Regions from separate parts of the Streptomyces sp. NPDC053079 genome, predicted to be linked through region 1. Evidence: riboswitches for the same ligand, from Rfam matches in the RefSeq annotation. Region 1 holds a riboswitch; the other holds the start of a gene.
What was found. A riboswitch is a leader RNA that binds a small molecule or an ion and turns the genes downstream of it on or off. The one in region 1 is predicted to bind glycine.
Positions count from the first base shown of each region.

Region 2: it holds a riboswitch for glycine, as region 1 does, so the genes downstream of both, gcvP (aminomethyl-transferring glycine dehydrogenase) here and gcvT (glycine cleavage system aminomethyltransferase GcvT) in region 1, are expected to answer to the same signal.

Region 1 is NZ_JBITZJ010000002.1:977,648-982,260, reverse strand. Features, by position in the region: gene ACIGXW_RS11730 (enhanced serine sensitivity protein SseB C-terminal domain-containing protein) at 1-336, opposite strand, end outside; gene ACIGXW_RS11725 (enhanced serine sensitivity protein SseB) at 409-1,191, opposite strand; gene ACIGXW_RS11720 (AAA family ATPase) at 1,321-1,980, opposite strand; glycine riboswitch at 2,133-2,229, shown strand; gene gcvT (glycine cleavage system aminomethyltransferase GcvT) at 2,380-3,507, shown strand; gene gcvH (glycine cleavage system protein GcvH) at 3,575-3,949, shown strand; gene glyA (serine hydroxymethyltransferase) at 3,980-4,613, shown strand, end outside.
Region 2 is NZ_JBITZJ010000010.1:8,230-12,842, forward strand. Features, by position in the region: gene ACIGXW_RS31835 (MerR family transcriptional regulator) at 1-605, shown strand, start outside; gene ACIGXW_RS31840 (DNA polymerase IV) at 720-2,129, shown strand; gene ACIGXW_RS31845 (PRC-barrel domain-containing protein) at 2,066-2,422, opposite strand; glycine riboswitch at 2,601-2,719, shown strand; gene gcvP (aminomethyl-transferring glycine dehydrogenase) at 2,907-4,613, shown strand, end outside.

The sequences.
Region 1 (4,613 bases):
GCCGACGCCGCCGCCGGGGGCGTGGGGGTTGAGCCACAGGCCCCAGCGGTCGGGGTAGAGGGAGGCGGCGATGTCCCGGCCGGAGACGACCTCGTGGGCGCGGTTCCAGCCACTGGCGGCGAGCTCCTGGGCGGAGGTCACACAGGGGGCGTAGCCGAGGCCGTCGACCTCCATGTTGCCGTACTGGGCGTCGGGCGAGCCCGCCTGGCCGTGCCACAGCAGCATCCAGACCCGGCCCTCGGCGAGAGCGCCCAACAGCGCCTCGTACGTGTCGTACCGGCCGGGCGCCACCTGGCGCAGCACCTGCTCCACGCCGCTCTCCGCGCCCGCGCTCACCTGGGTCCGCCTCTTCTCTTGGCCGTCTGTTCCCACCAGCTTACGAGCCCGCGGCCGCGGGCAGGGGAGCTGTCACAGGTCACGGTCGTAGAACGGACGCACCCGCGCACGCATCCAGTCACCCACGGGGTCGTGCGCCACGTCCAGGAAGACCAGCTGCACGGGCCAGGGAACAGCCACCTCGCCCAGGGCCCGGCCGAGGGCCTCCATGGCGGCGGACCGGCTCGCGGGGTCGGGCAGGTCCAGCTCCACGCCGACGAACAGCGCCGGGTCGGCGCCCTCCACGCTGGCCAGGGTGCGGCGCGCGGTCCGCACGACCTCGGCGGCCGCGAACTGCAGGCCCGCGGCGGCCAGGAAGGCGGTCGGCTCGTCCTGCCAGTCCGGCTCGAACAGGCACACCCGGCCGCCGGTGGCCTCGCCGTCCAGGGCCGTGCGGCCGGCCCGGCACAGCGCGGCGACGGCGGGCGGCGGCAGGGGCGCGCCGACCGCGCCGTCCGGGTTGACCACGATGCCGACCTGCGGGGGCAGGCCCCGGGCGAATTCCACGGCCGGGGCCACGGCGAACGCCATCAGCTCGCCCGCGACCTTCCGGAACTGCTCCTCGGAGCTGAAGACCGGTACGTACGCGGCGCCGTCCAGCTCCAGGGCGGGCAGGTCGAGGTCCCGGCTGTCGGTCCCGCCGCCGTTGGGCAGCGGGATCCACACGCTGCTGCGGCCGAGGACCTCCACGATGCGGGCGCCGGCGTCCGGCACGCCCAGGGAGGCGGCGAGCACCTCTTCGAGTTCGTTGGCAGGCCATGACCCGGCCCCGCCACTGTGCTCCGGGCCCCACCCGTACTGCTCGGACACGTTCACCTGTCCCAACCACCGTCTCGTCACCACCGCACCCGCACCTTAACGGCTGCGCTCGCGCGGCGGCCGGGGGGTGTCCCGTATCGCGGCCGCGGCGGGGCGGGCATCCGGCCGAAACCCGACCCCCGGCGGCTAGCCGAAGGCGATCGTCTCGAGGGCGTCGGCGGCGGGGCGGTCGAGGAGGGTGGTGGAGGCCGTGCCGGGCGGGACGCGGCCCGCGGCGGCGGTGGTCAGCAGGCCCGTCATCGCGCGGCGGTGGCGGCCGAAGGCCCGGCGGGAGACGCGGCGGCCGCGGGCCGCCTGGCCGGCGAGCGCGGTGTGCGGCTCCACGGCGAGCAGCAGCACATGGACCGCGCCGCCGCGCCGGCGCGCGTCGCGGGCGAGCCAGCGGCGCACCCAGCCGCGCTCCCCGCAGTCGTGCACCACCACGCTCGCGCCCGAGCGCAGGGCGCGGCGCAGCGCGGCGTAGTGGGCCAGGCGCACCAGGGGGCGGTAGGCCGCGTACGGCAGCCGGTCCGGCGTGCGGCGCTCGAAGCGGTCGCGGGCGTCCTGGGAGTCCACGCGGTGGACGGGCGTGCCCCGGCCGTCCACGGCGGCCACCGTGCGCCGTATCAGCGTGGACTTTCCGCTGCCGGGCAGCCCGGAGACGACGAGCAGATCGCCGAGCGGATAGCGCAGCTCGGTGCGGCCGCGGCCGCGCAGATCGCGCACTCCCGTGGGCGGCTCCGCCGACGGCGGCGGCTCCGCCGCGGCGTCCGGCACCTCCCCCTGGACGTCCGTACGCACCGTGATCGCCTTCCCTCCCCGTCCGTTGGCTGCCCCCTACCCACGGAATGTAAAGAAAAGGTAATCCAATTCATGGGGCCGTGGGCAGTCCCTCGCACGCTCGTACGTGCAATGATGTGCGCGCCAACGGCATGTCTATCAACTGCATACCGGCCGCTCGAATCCGCGCGGGAGAGTCCTGGTGCCCCTGGCACCGGGCGCCGAAGGAGCAAGTTCCTCCCTTGAATCTCTCAGGCCCCGTACCGCGCGGGTGAGGCAGATCTGAAAAGCGGGCCCCCGTTCCTCGCGGCGGCGGCCCCACCCAAGGTGCAAGCCGAGCCGTCCTTTCGGGGCTCTCGGTGAACCTCTCAGGTTCCGATGACAGATGGGGAGGCCGACCTCCGACTCGTGTCCGGGAGCCTGACCATGACCGATGCCCCCCGCCATACCGCCCTCGACGCGCTGCACCGCAGCCTCGGCGCCACCATGACCGACTTCGCGGGCTGGGACATGCCCCTGCGTTACGGGAGCGAGCGCGACGAGCACCTCGCCGTGCGCACCCGCGCCGGTCTCTTCGACCTCTCCCACATGGGCGAGATCACCCTTACGGGCCCCCAGGCCGGGCAGGCCCTCGATCACGCCCTGGTGGGCAACCTCTCCGCGCTGGCCGTCGGCCGCGCCCGCTACACCATGATCTGCGACGCGCAGGGCGGCATTCTGGACGACCTGATCGTCTACCGCCTGGCGGAGGAGGGAGGCCACCCGAAATATCTGGTCGTCGCCAACGCCTCCAACGCCCAGGTCGTGCTGGACGCGCTGACCGAGCGGGCGGCCGGCTTCGAGACCGAGGTCCGCGACGACCGCGACGCCTACGCGCTGATCGCCGTCCAGGGCCCGGCCTCCCCCGGCATCCTGAAGTCCGTCACCGACGCGGACCTGGACGGCCTGAAGTACTACGCGGGCCTGCCGGGCACCGTCGCGGGCGTGCCCGCGCTGATCGCCCGTACCGGTTACACCGGCGAGGACGGCTTCGAGCTGTTCGTCGCCCCGGCCGACGCCGAGAAGCTGTGGCAGGCCCTGACCGAGGCGGGCGCGGACGCGGGTCTGGTGCCCTGCGGCCTGTCCTGCCGCGACACGCTGCGCCTGGAGGCGGGCATGCCGCTGTACGGGCACGAGCTGACCACCGCCACGACGCCGTTCGACGCGGGGCTGGGCCGGGTCGTGAAGTTCGACAAGGCGGGTGACTTCGTGGGCCGCGAGGCGCTGCTGGCCGCCGCCGAGCGCGCCGAGAGCGCGCCGCCGCGCAAGCTGGTCGGCCTCGTCGCCACCGGTCGCCGGGTGCCGCGCGCCGGCTTCTCCGTCGTGGCCGGCGGCGAGGTCGTGGGCGAGGTCACCTCGGGCGCCCCCTCGCCGACCCTCGGCAAGCCGATCGCGATCGCCTACGTCGACGCGGCGCACGCCGCTCCCGGCACGGATGGGGTATCGGTGGACATTCGCGGCACGCATGAGCCGTACGAGGTCGTCGCCCTGCCGTTCTACAAGCGGGAACGCTGAGCCCCCCTCATCCCACCTGGCAAGACCCTTTGCACGACCACTCACGCGCGTACAGGAGAATCTAGTCATGAGCAACCCCCAGCAGCTCCGCTACAGCAAGGAGCACGAGTGGCTCTCGGCCGTCGAGAACGGCGTGGCGACGGTCGGCATCACGGAGTTCGCGGCCAACGCGCTCGGCGATGTCGTCTACGCCCAGCTGCCGGCCGTCGGTGACACGGTCACCGCGGGCGAGACCTGCGGCGAGCTGGAGTCGACCAAGTCGGTCAGTGACCTCTACGCCCCCGTCACGGGCGAGGTCGTCGAGGCCAACCAGGACGTCGTGGACGACCCCTCGCTGGTGAACACCGCCCCGTTCGAGGGCGGCTGGCTGTTCAAGGTGAAGATCACGGACGAGCCGGCGGACCTGATGTCCGCCGACGAGTACACCGCCTTCGCCGGCTGACCCCGCCTCTCCCCCGCCCAGGAAGAACTCATGTCGCTTCTGAACAGCTCCCTCCATGAGCTCGACCCCGACGTCGCCGCCGCTGTCGACGCCGAACTCCACCGCCAGCAGTCCACCCTCGAGATGATCGCCTCGGAGAACTTCGCTCCGGTCGCGGTCATGGAGGCCCAGGGCTCGGTCCTCACTAACAAGTACGCCGAGGGCTACCCGGGCCGCCGCTACTACGGCGGCTGTGAGCACGTCGACGTCGTCGAGCAGATCGCGATCGACCGCATCAAGGCGCTCTTCGGCGCCGAGCACGCCAACGTGCAGCCGCACTCCGGCGCGCAGGCCAACGCCGCCGCGATGTTCGCCCTGCTCAACCCCGGCGACACCATCCTGGGTCTGAACCTCGCCCACGGCGGGCACCTGACCCACGGCATGAAGATCAACTTCTCCGGCAAGCTCTACAACGTGGTCGCGTACCACGTCGACGAGGCGACCAACCTGGTCGACATGGACGAGGTCGAGCGCCTCGCCAAGGAGCACCGCCCGAAGCTGATCGTCGCCGGCTGGTCCGCCTACCCGCGCCAGCTGGACTTCGCGGCCTTCCGCCGGATCGCGGACGAGGTCGGCGCGTACCTGATGGTCGACATGGCCCACTTCGCGGGCCTGGTCGCCGCCG
Region 2 (4,613 bases), on a different contig from region 1:
CGTATCCGCTGCATGGGGGAACGGTCGAACCAGTGCCCCGCTATTCCGCTACGGCGGCGGTCACCACTCCGCGGGGGAGCGATTCCGAGGACTCCGACAGCTCCAGGAGCTCGGACGACATCGGATACCGGGGGCCGACGGCATGCGCGGCGGCGGGGATCACCTACCGGCAGCTGGACTACTGGGCGCGCACCGCTCTCGTGGAGCCCAGCGTGCGGCCCGCATACGGCTCGGGCAGCCAGCGGCTCTACAGCTTCCGGGACGTCGTCGTCCTGAAGATCGTGAAGCGGCTGCTGGACACCGGGGTCTCCCTGCAGAACATCCGCACCGCGGTGCAGCACCTGCGCACGCGCGGCATGGCGGATCTGGCGCAGATGACATTGATGAGCGACGGGGCGACGGTGTACGAGTGCACCTCGCCCGACGAGGTCGTCGACCTGCTCCAGGGCGGTCAGGGGGTCTTCGGGATCGCCGTGGGCGTCGTCTGGCGTGACGTGGAGAGCGCGCTGGCGCAGCTGCACGGCGAGCGGGTGGACACCGGGGAGACGCTGGTGGGCCACAACCCGGCCGACGAGCTGGCGCGGCGCCGCAACCGCGCCGGCTGAGCCGGCCGGACAGCAGGGACCGGGCGCCCCTCGCGCCGCCGCGACGCGGCGCCGCGAGGGGCGCTCCGTCGCAGGTGGGCGCCATTGTCAGTGGCATGCGGCAGCATCTGACCCGTGAGGGGTGCGCCGACGATTCTCCATCTGGACATGGACGCTTTCTACGCTTCGGTGGAGCAGGCGGCCAAGCCCAGCCTGCGCGGAAAGCCCGTGGTGGTCGGCGGGATCGGGCCGCGCGGCGTGGTGGCCACCGCGTCGTACGAGGCGCGGGTCTTCGGCGTCCACTCCGCCATGGCCACGGCCCAGGCCCGCCGGCTCTGCCCGAACGCCGCCTACCTCACCCCGCGCTTCCGGCTGTACCAGCAGGTCAGCCAGGTGGTCATGCGGCTGCTCGGCGAGCTGTCGCCGCTGGTGGAGCCCCTGAGCCTCGACGAGGCGTTCGTCGACCTCGAGGCGGGTGGCGTGGAGCCCACCTCGGCGGCGGTCCGGGCCGTGGGGGAGCGGCTGCGGGAGGACATCGCGGCGGCCACGGGGCTCACCGGCTCGGTCGGGCTCGCCGGCTCCAAGATGCTCGCCAAGATCGCCTCCGAGGAGGCCAAGCCCGACGGCCTGGTCGTCATCGAGCCCGGTACGGAGCTGGAGATACTCGGGCCCATGTCGGTCCGCGCCATTCCCGGGGTGGGTCCCGCCACTGCCGAAACGTTGCGCCGGGCCGGGATCACCACCGTGGCCGAGACGGCGGAGGCGGGCGAGGCCGAGCTGGTGCGGCTGCTCGGCAAGTCCCACGGCGCCGGCCTCCACGCGCTGGCCACCGGCCACGACGACCGGCCCGTCGTCGCCGAGCGGGACGCCAAGTCCGTCTCGGCGGAGGACACCTTCGCCGAGGACCTCACCGACCGCACCCGGGTCCAGCTGGAGCTCGCCCGCCTCGCCGACCGGTGCGTGCGGCGGCTGCGGGAGGCGGGCCGCTCCGGGCGCACGGTGGTCATCAAGGTGCGCAGCTACGACTTCTCGACGCTGACCCGCTCGGAGACGCTGCGCGGTCCCACCGACGACCCCGCGGTGGTGCGGGAGGCGGCGGCCCGGCTGCTCGACGGCGTGGACACCACCGCGGGCGTGCGGCTGCTGGGCGTCGGGGTGTCCGGGCTGGCCGACTACACGCAGGAGGACCTCTTCGCGCAGGCCGCGAGCCGCGCGGAGGAGGCCGCCGGGGCCGCCTTGCAGGACGGCCCCGAGCCCCAGCAGGCCCCGGAGGCCCCGGAGAGGCCCCACCAGTGGCTCCCGGGGCTGGACGTGCGGCACGCGGAGTACGGGAACGGCTGGGTGCAGGGCAGCGGCGTGGGGCGGGTCACCGTCCGCTTCGAGGAGCCCTGGTCCGGGCCCGGGCGGGTACGCACCTTCCGCGTCGACGACCCCGCGCTCGAACCGTCCGAGCCGCTGCCGCTCGTCCGCGCCCCGCAGGATCAGGTGCCGGAGGTCTCGGAGGTGCCCGGGGTGCCGGAGGTGCCGGGCAGTTCGAGCCCGTAGTGGTGGTACAGCTGCAGCTCCTGCTCGGGCGAGAGGTGCCGGCCCACTCCGAAGCCCGGTGCCTCCCTGATCAGGGCGCGGTCGTAGGGGATGCGCAGGACGTCGCCCTCGACACGGCTCGGCTCCAGCGGTACGAACGCGTCCCTGCCGAACAGTCCGGTGCGTACCGCCGCCCACTCCGGTTGCCCGGTCGCGTCGTCGAGGTAGACCTCGTCCACCGTGCCGATCTTCACGCCGTCGCGGTCGAAGGCCTTCCGGCCGATCAGACTGCGGGGGTCGATGTCGGTCTGCACGGTTCCTCCCTTGATCGCGCCTGCCTGCGCCGGCCCCCGGACACCCGCTCGCGGGCCCCCCGGACGCCCCGCAGAGCACTTCGGAGCCCTTCGGTAACCACGAAAAGCCACAAAGCGGGAACCGGCCACTCGGGAGATCCGCCCGGAAAGCCGCGCTGGTAGGCTGGCGATTGGCCGCAGACCCCGTGCGGGAGAGTCCTCCGTCGAAACCCAGCCGATGCGTTGGGAGACGAGTGGGGGCGCCGAAGGAGCAAATCCTCCCCGGAATCTCTCAGGCACACGTACCGCACAGGCGAGGTCACTCTGGAAAGCAGGGCGGGCCCCGGTCAGGCACGACGCCGAGCCCTTCCTCACCGACGGTGAAAGCCGGGCCGCAGCATGGCCCGGTGAAGCTCTCAGGTTGAGATGACAGAGGGGGAGGCCGTCCGGGTACCCGCGCCGTGGTACCCCTCGCAGGTCGTGTATGACCAGGAGGCCTCCGCAGATGACAGCCCACCGCAGCTCCCTTTCCGACCTGGAACGCGGCACTCCCTTCGAGGCCCGCCACATCGGCCCCGACGCGGGTGCCCAGGCCAAGATGCTCGCCCAGGTCGGCTTCGGCTCGCTCGACGAACTCACCGAGGCCGCCGTGCCCGAGGTGATCAAGAGCGCCGAGGCGCTCCGGCTGCCCGGCGCCCGCACCGAGGCCGAGGTCCTCGCCGAACTGCGCACCCTCGCGGACCGCAACCAGGTGCTCGCCCCCATGATCGGCCTCGGCTACCACGGCACGTTCACGCCGCCGGTGATCCTGCGCAACGTCATGGAGAACCCCGCCTGGTACACGGCGTACACGCCCTACCAGCCCGAGATCTCCCAGGGCCGCCTCGAGGCGCTCCTGAACTTCCAGACCGTCGTCGCCGACCTGACCGGCCTGCCCACCTCCGGCGCCTCCCTCCTCGACGAGGGCACCGCCGCCGCCGAGGCGATGTCGCTGGCCCGCCGCGTCGGCAAGGTCAAGAACGGCGTCTTCCTGGTCGACGCCGACGCCCTGCCGCAGACCATCGCCGTCATACAGACGCGCGCCGAGCCCACCGGCGTCGAGGTCGTCGTCGCCGACCTCGCGGCCGGCATCCCCGACGAGCTCGCCGAGCGCGGCGTCTTCGGCGTCCTGCTGCAGTACCCCGGTGCCTCCGGCGCCGTACGCGACCTGCGCCCCGTCATCGAGCAGGCCCACGGCCTCGGCGCGATCGTCACCGTCGCCGCCGACCTGCTGGCCCTGACGCTGCTCACCCCGCCCGGCGAGCTCGGCGCCGACATCGCGATCGGCACCAGCCAGCGCTTCGGCGTCCCCATGGGCTTCGGCGGTCCGCACGCCGGCTACATGGCCGTGCGCGAGCAGTTCGCCCGCAGCCTCCCCGGCCGCCTCGTCGGCGTCTCCGTCGACGCCGACGGCAACAAGGCCTACCGCCTGGCCCTGCAGACCCGCGAGCAGCACATCCGCCGCGAGAAGGCCACGAGCAACATCTGCACCGCCCAGGTGCTGCTCGCCGTCATGGCCGGCATGTACGCGGTCTACCACGGCCCCGAGGGCCTCGCCGCCATCGCCCGCCGCACCCACCGCTACGCCACCGTCCTCGCCGAGGGCCTGCGCGCCGGCGGGGTCGAGGTCGTGCACGGCTCCTACTTCGACACCCTCACCGCACGCGTCCCCGGCCGGGCCGCCGAGGTCGTCGCCGCGGCCCGCGAGCTCGGCGTCAACCTGCGGCTGACCGACGCCGACCACGTCGGCATCGCCTGCGACGAGACCACCACCCGCGCCCAGCTGGCGTCCGTGTGGGCCGCCTTCGGTGTGGAGGGCGACGTCGAGGCGATCGACGCCGCGGTGGCGGACACGCTCCCCGAGGGCCTGCTGCGCACCGACGAGTACCTCGCGCACCCGGTCTTCCACCAGCACCGCTCCGAGACCGCGATGCTGCGCTACCTGCGCCGCCTCGCCGACCGGGACTACGCCCTGGACCGCGGCATGATCCCGCTCGGCTCCTGCACCATGAAGCTCAACGCCACCACCGAGATGGAGCCGGTGACCTGGCCCGAGTTCGGTGCGCTGCACCCCTTCGCGCCGGTCGAGCAGGCCGGGGGCTACCTCACGCTCATCACCGAGCTGGAGGAGAGGCTCGCCGAGGTCACCGGCTACGCCAAGGTCTCCATCCAG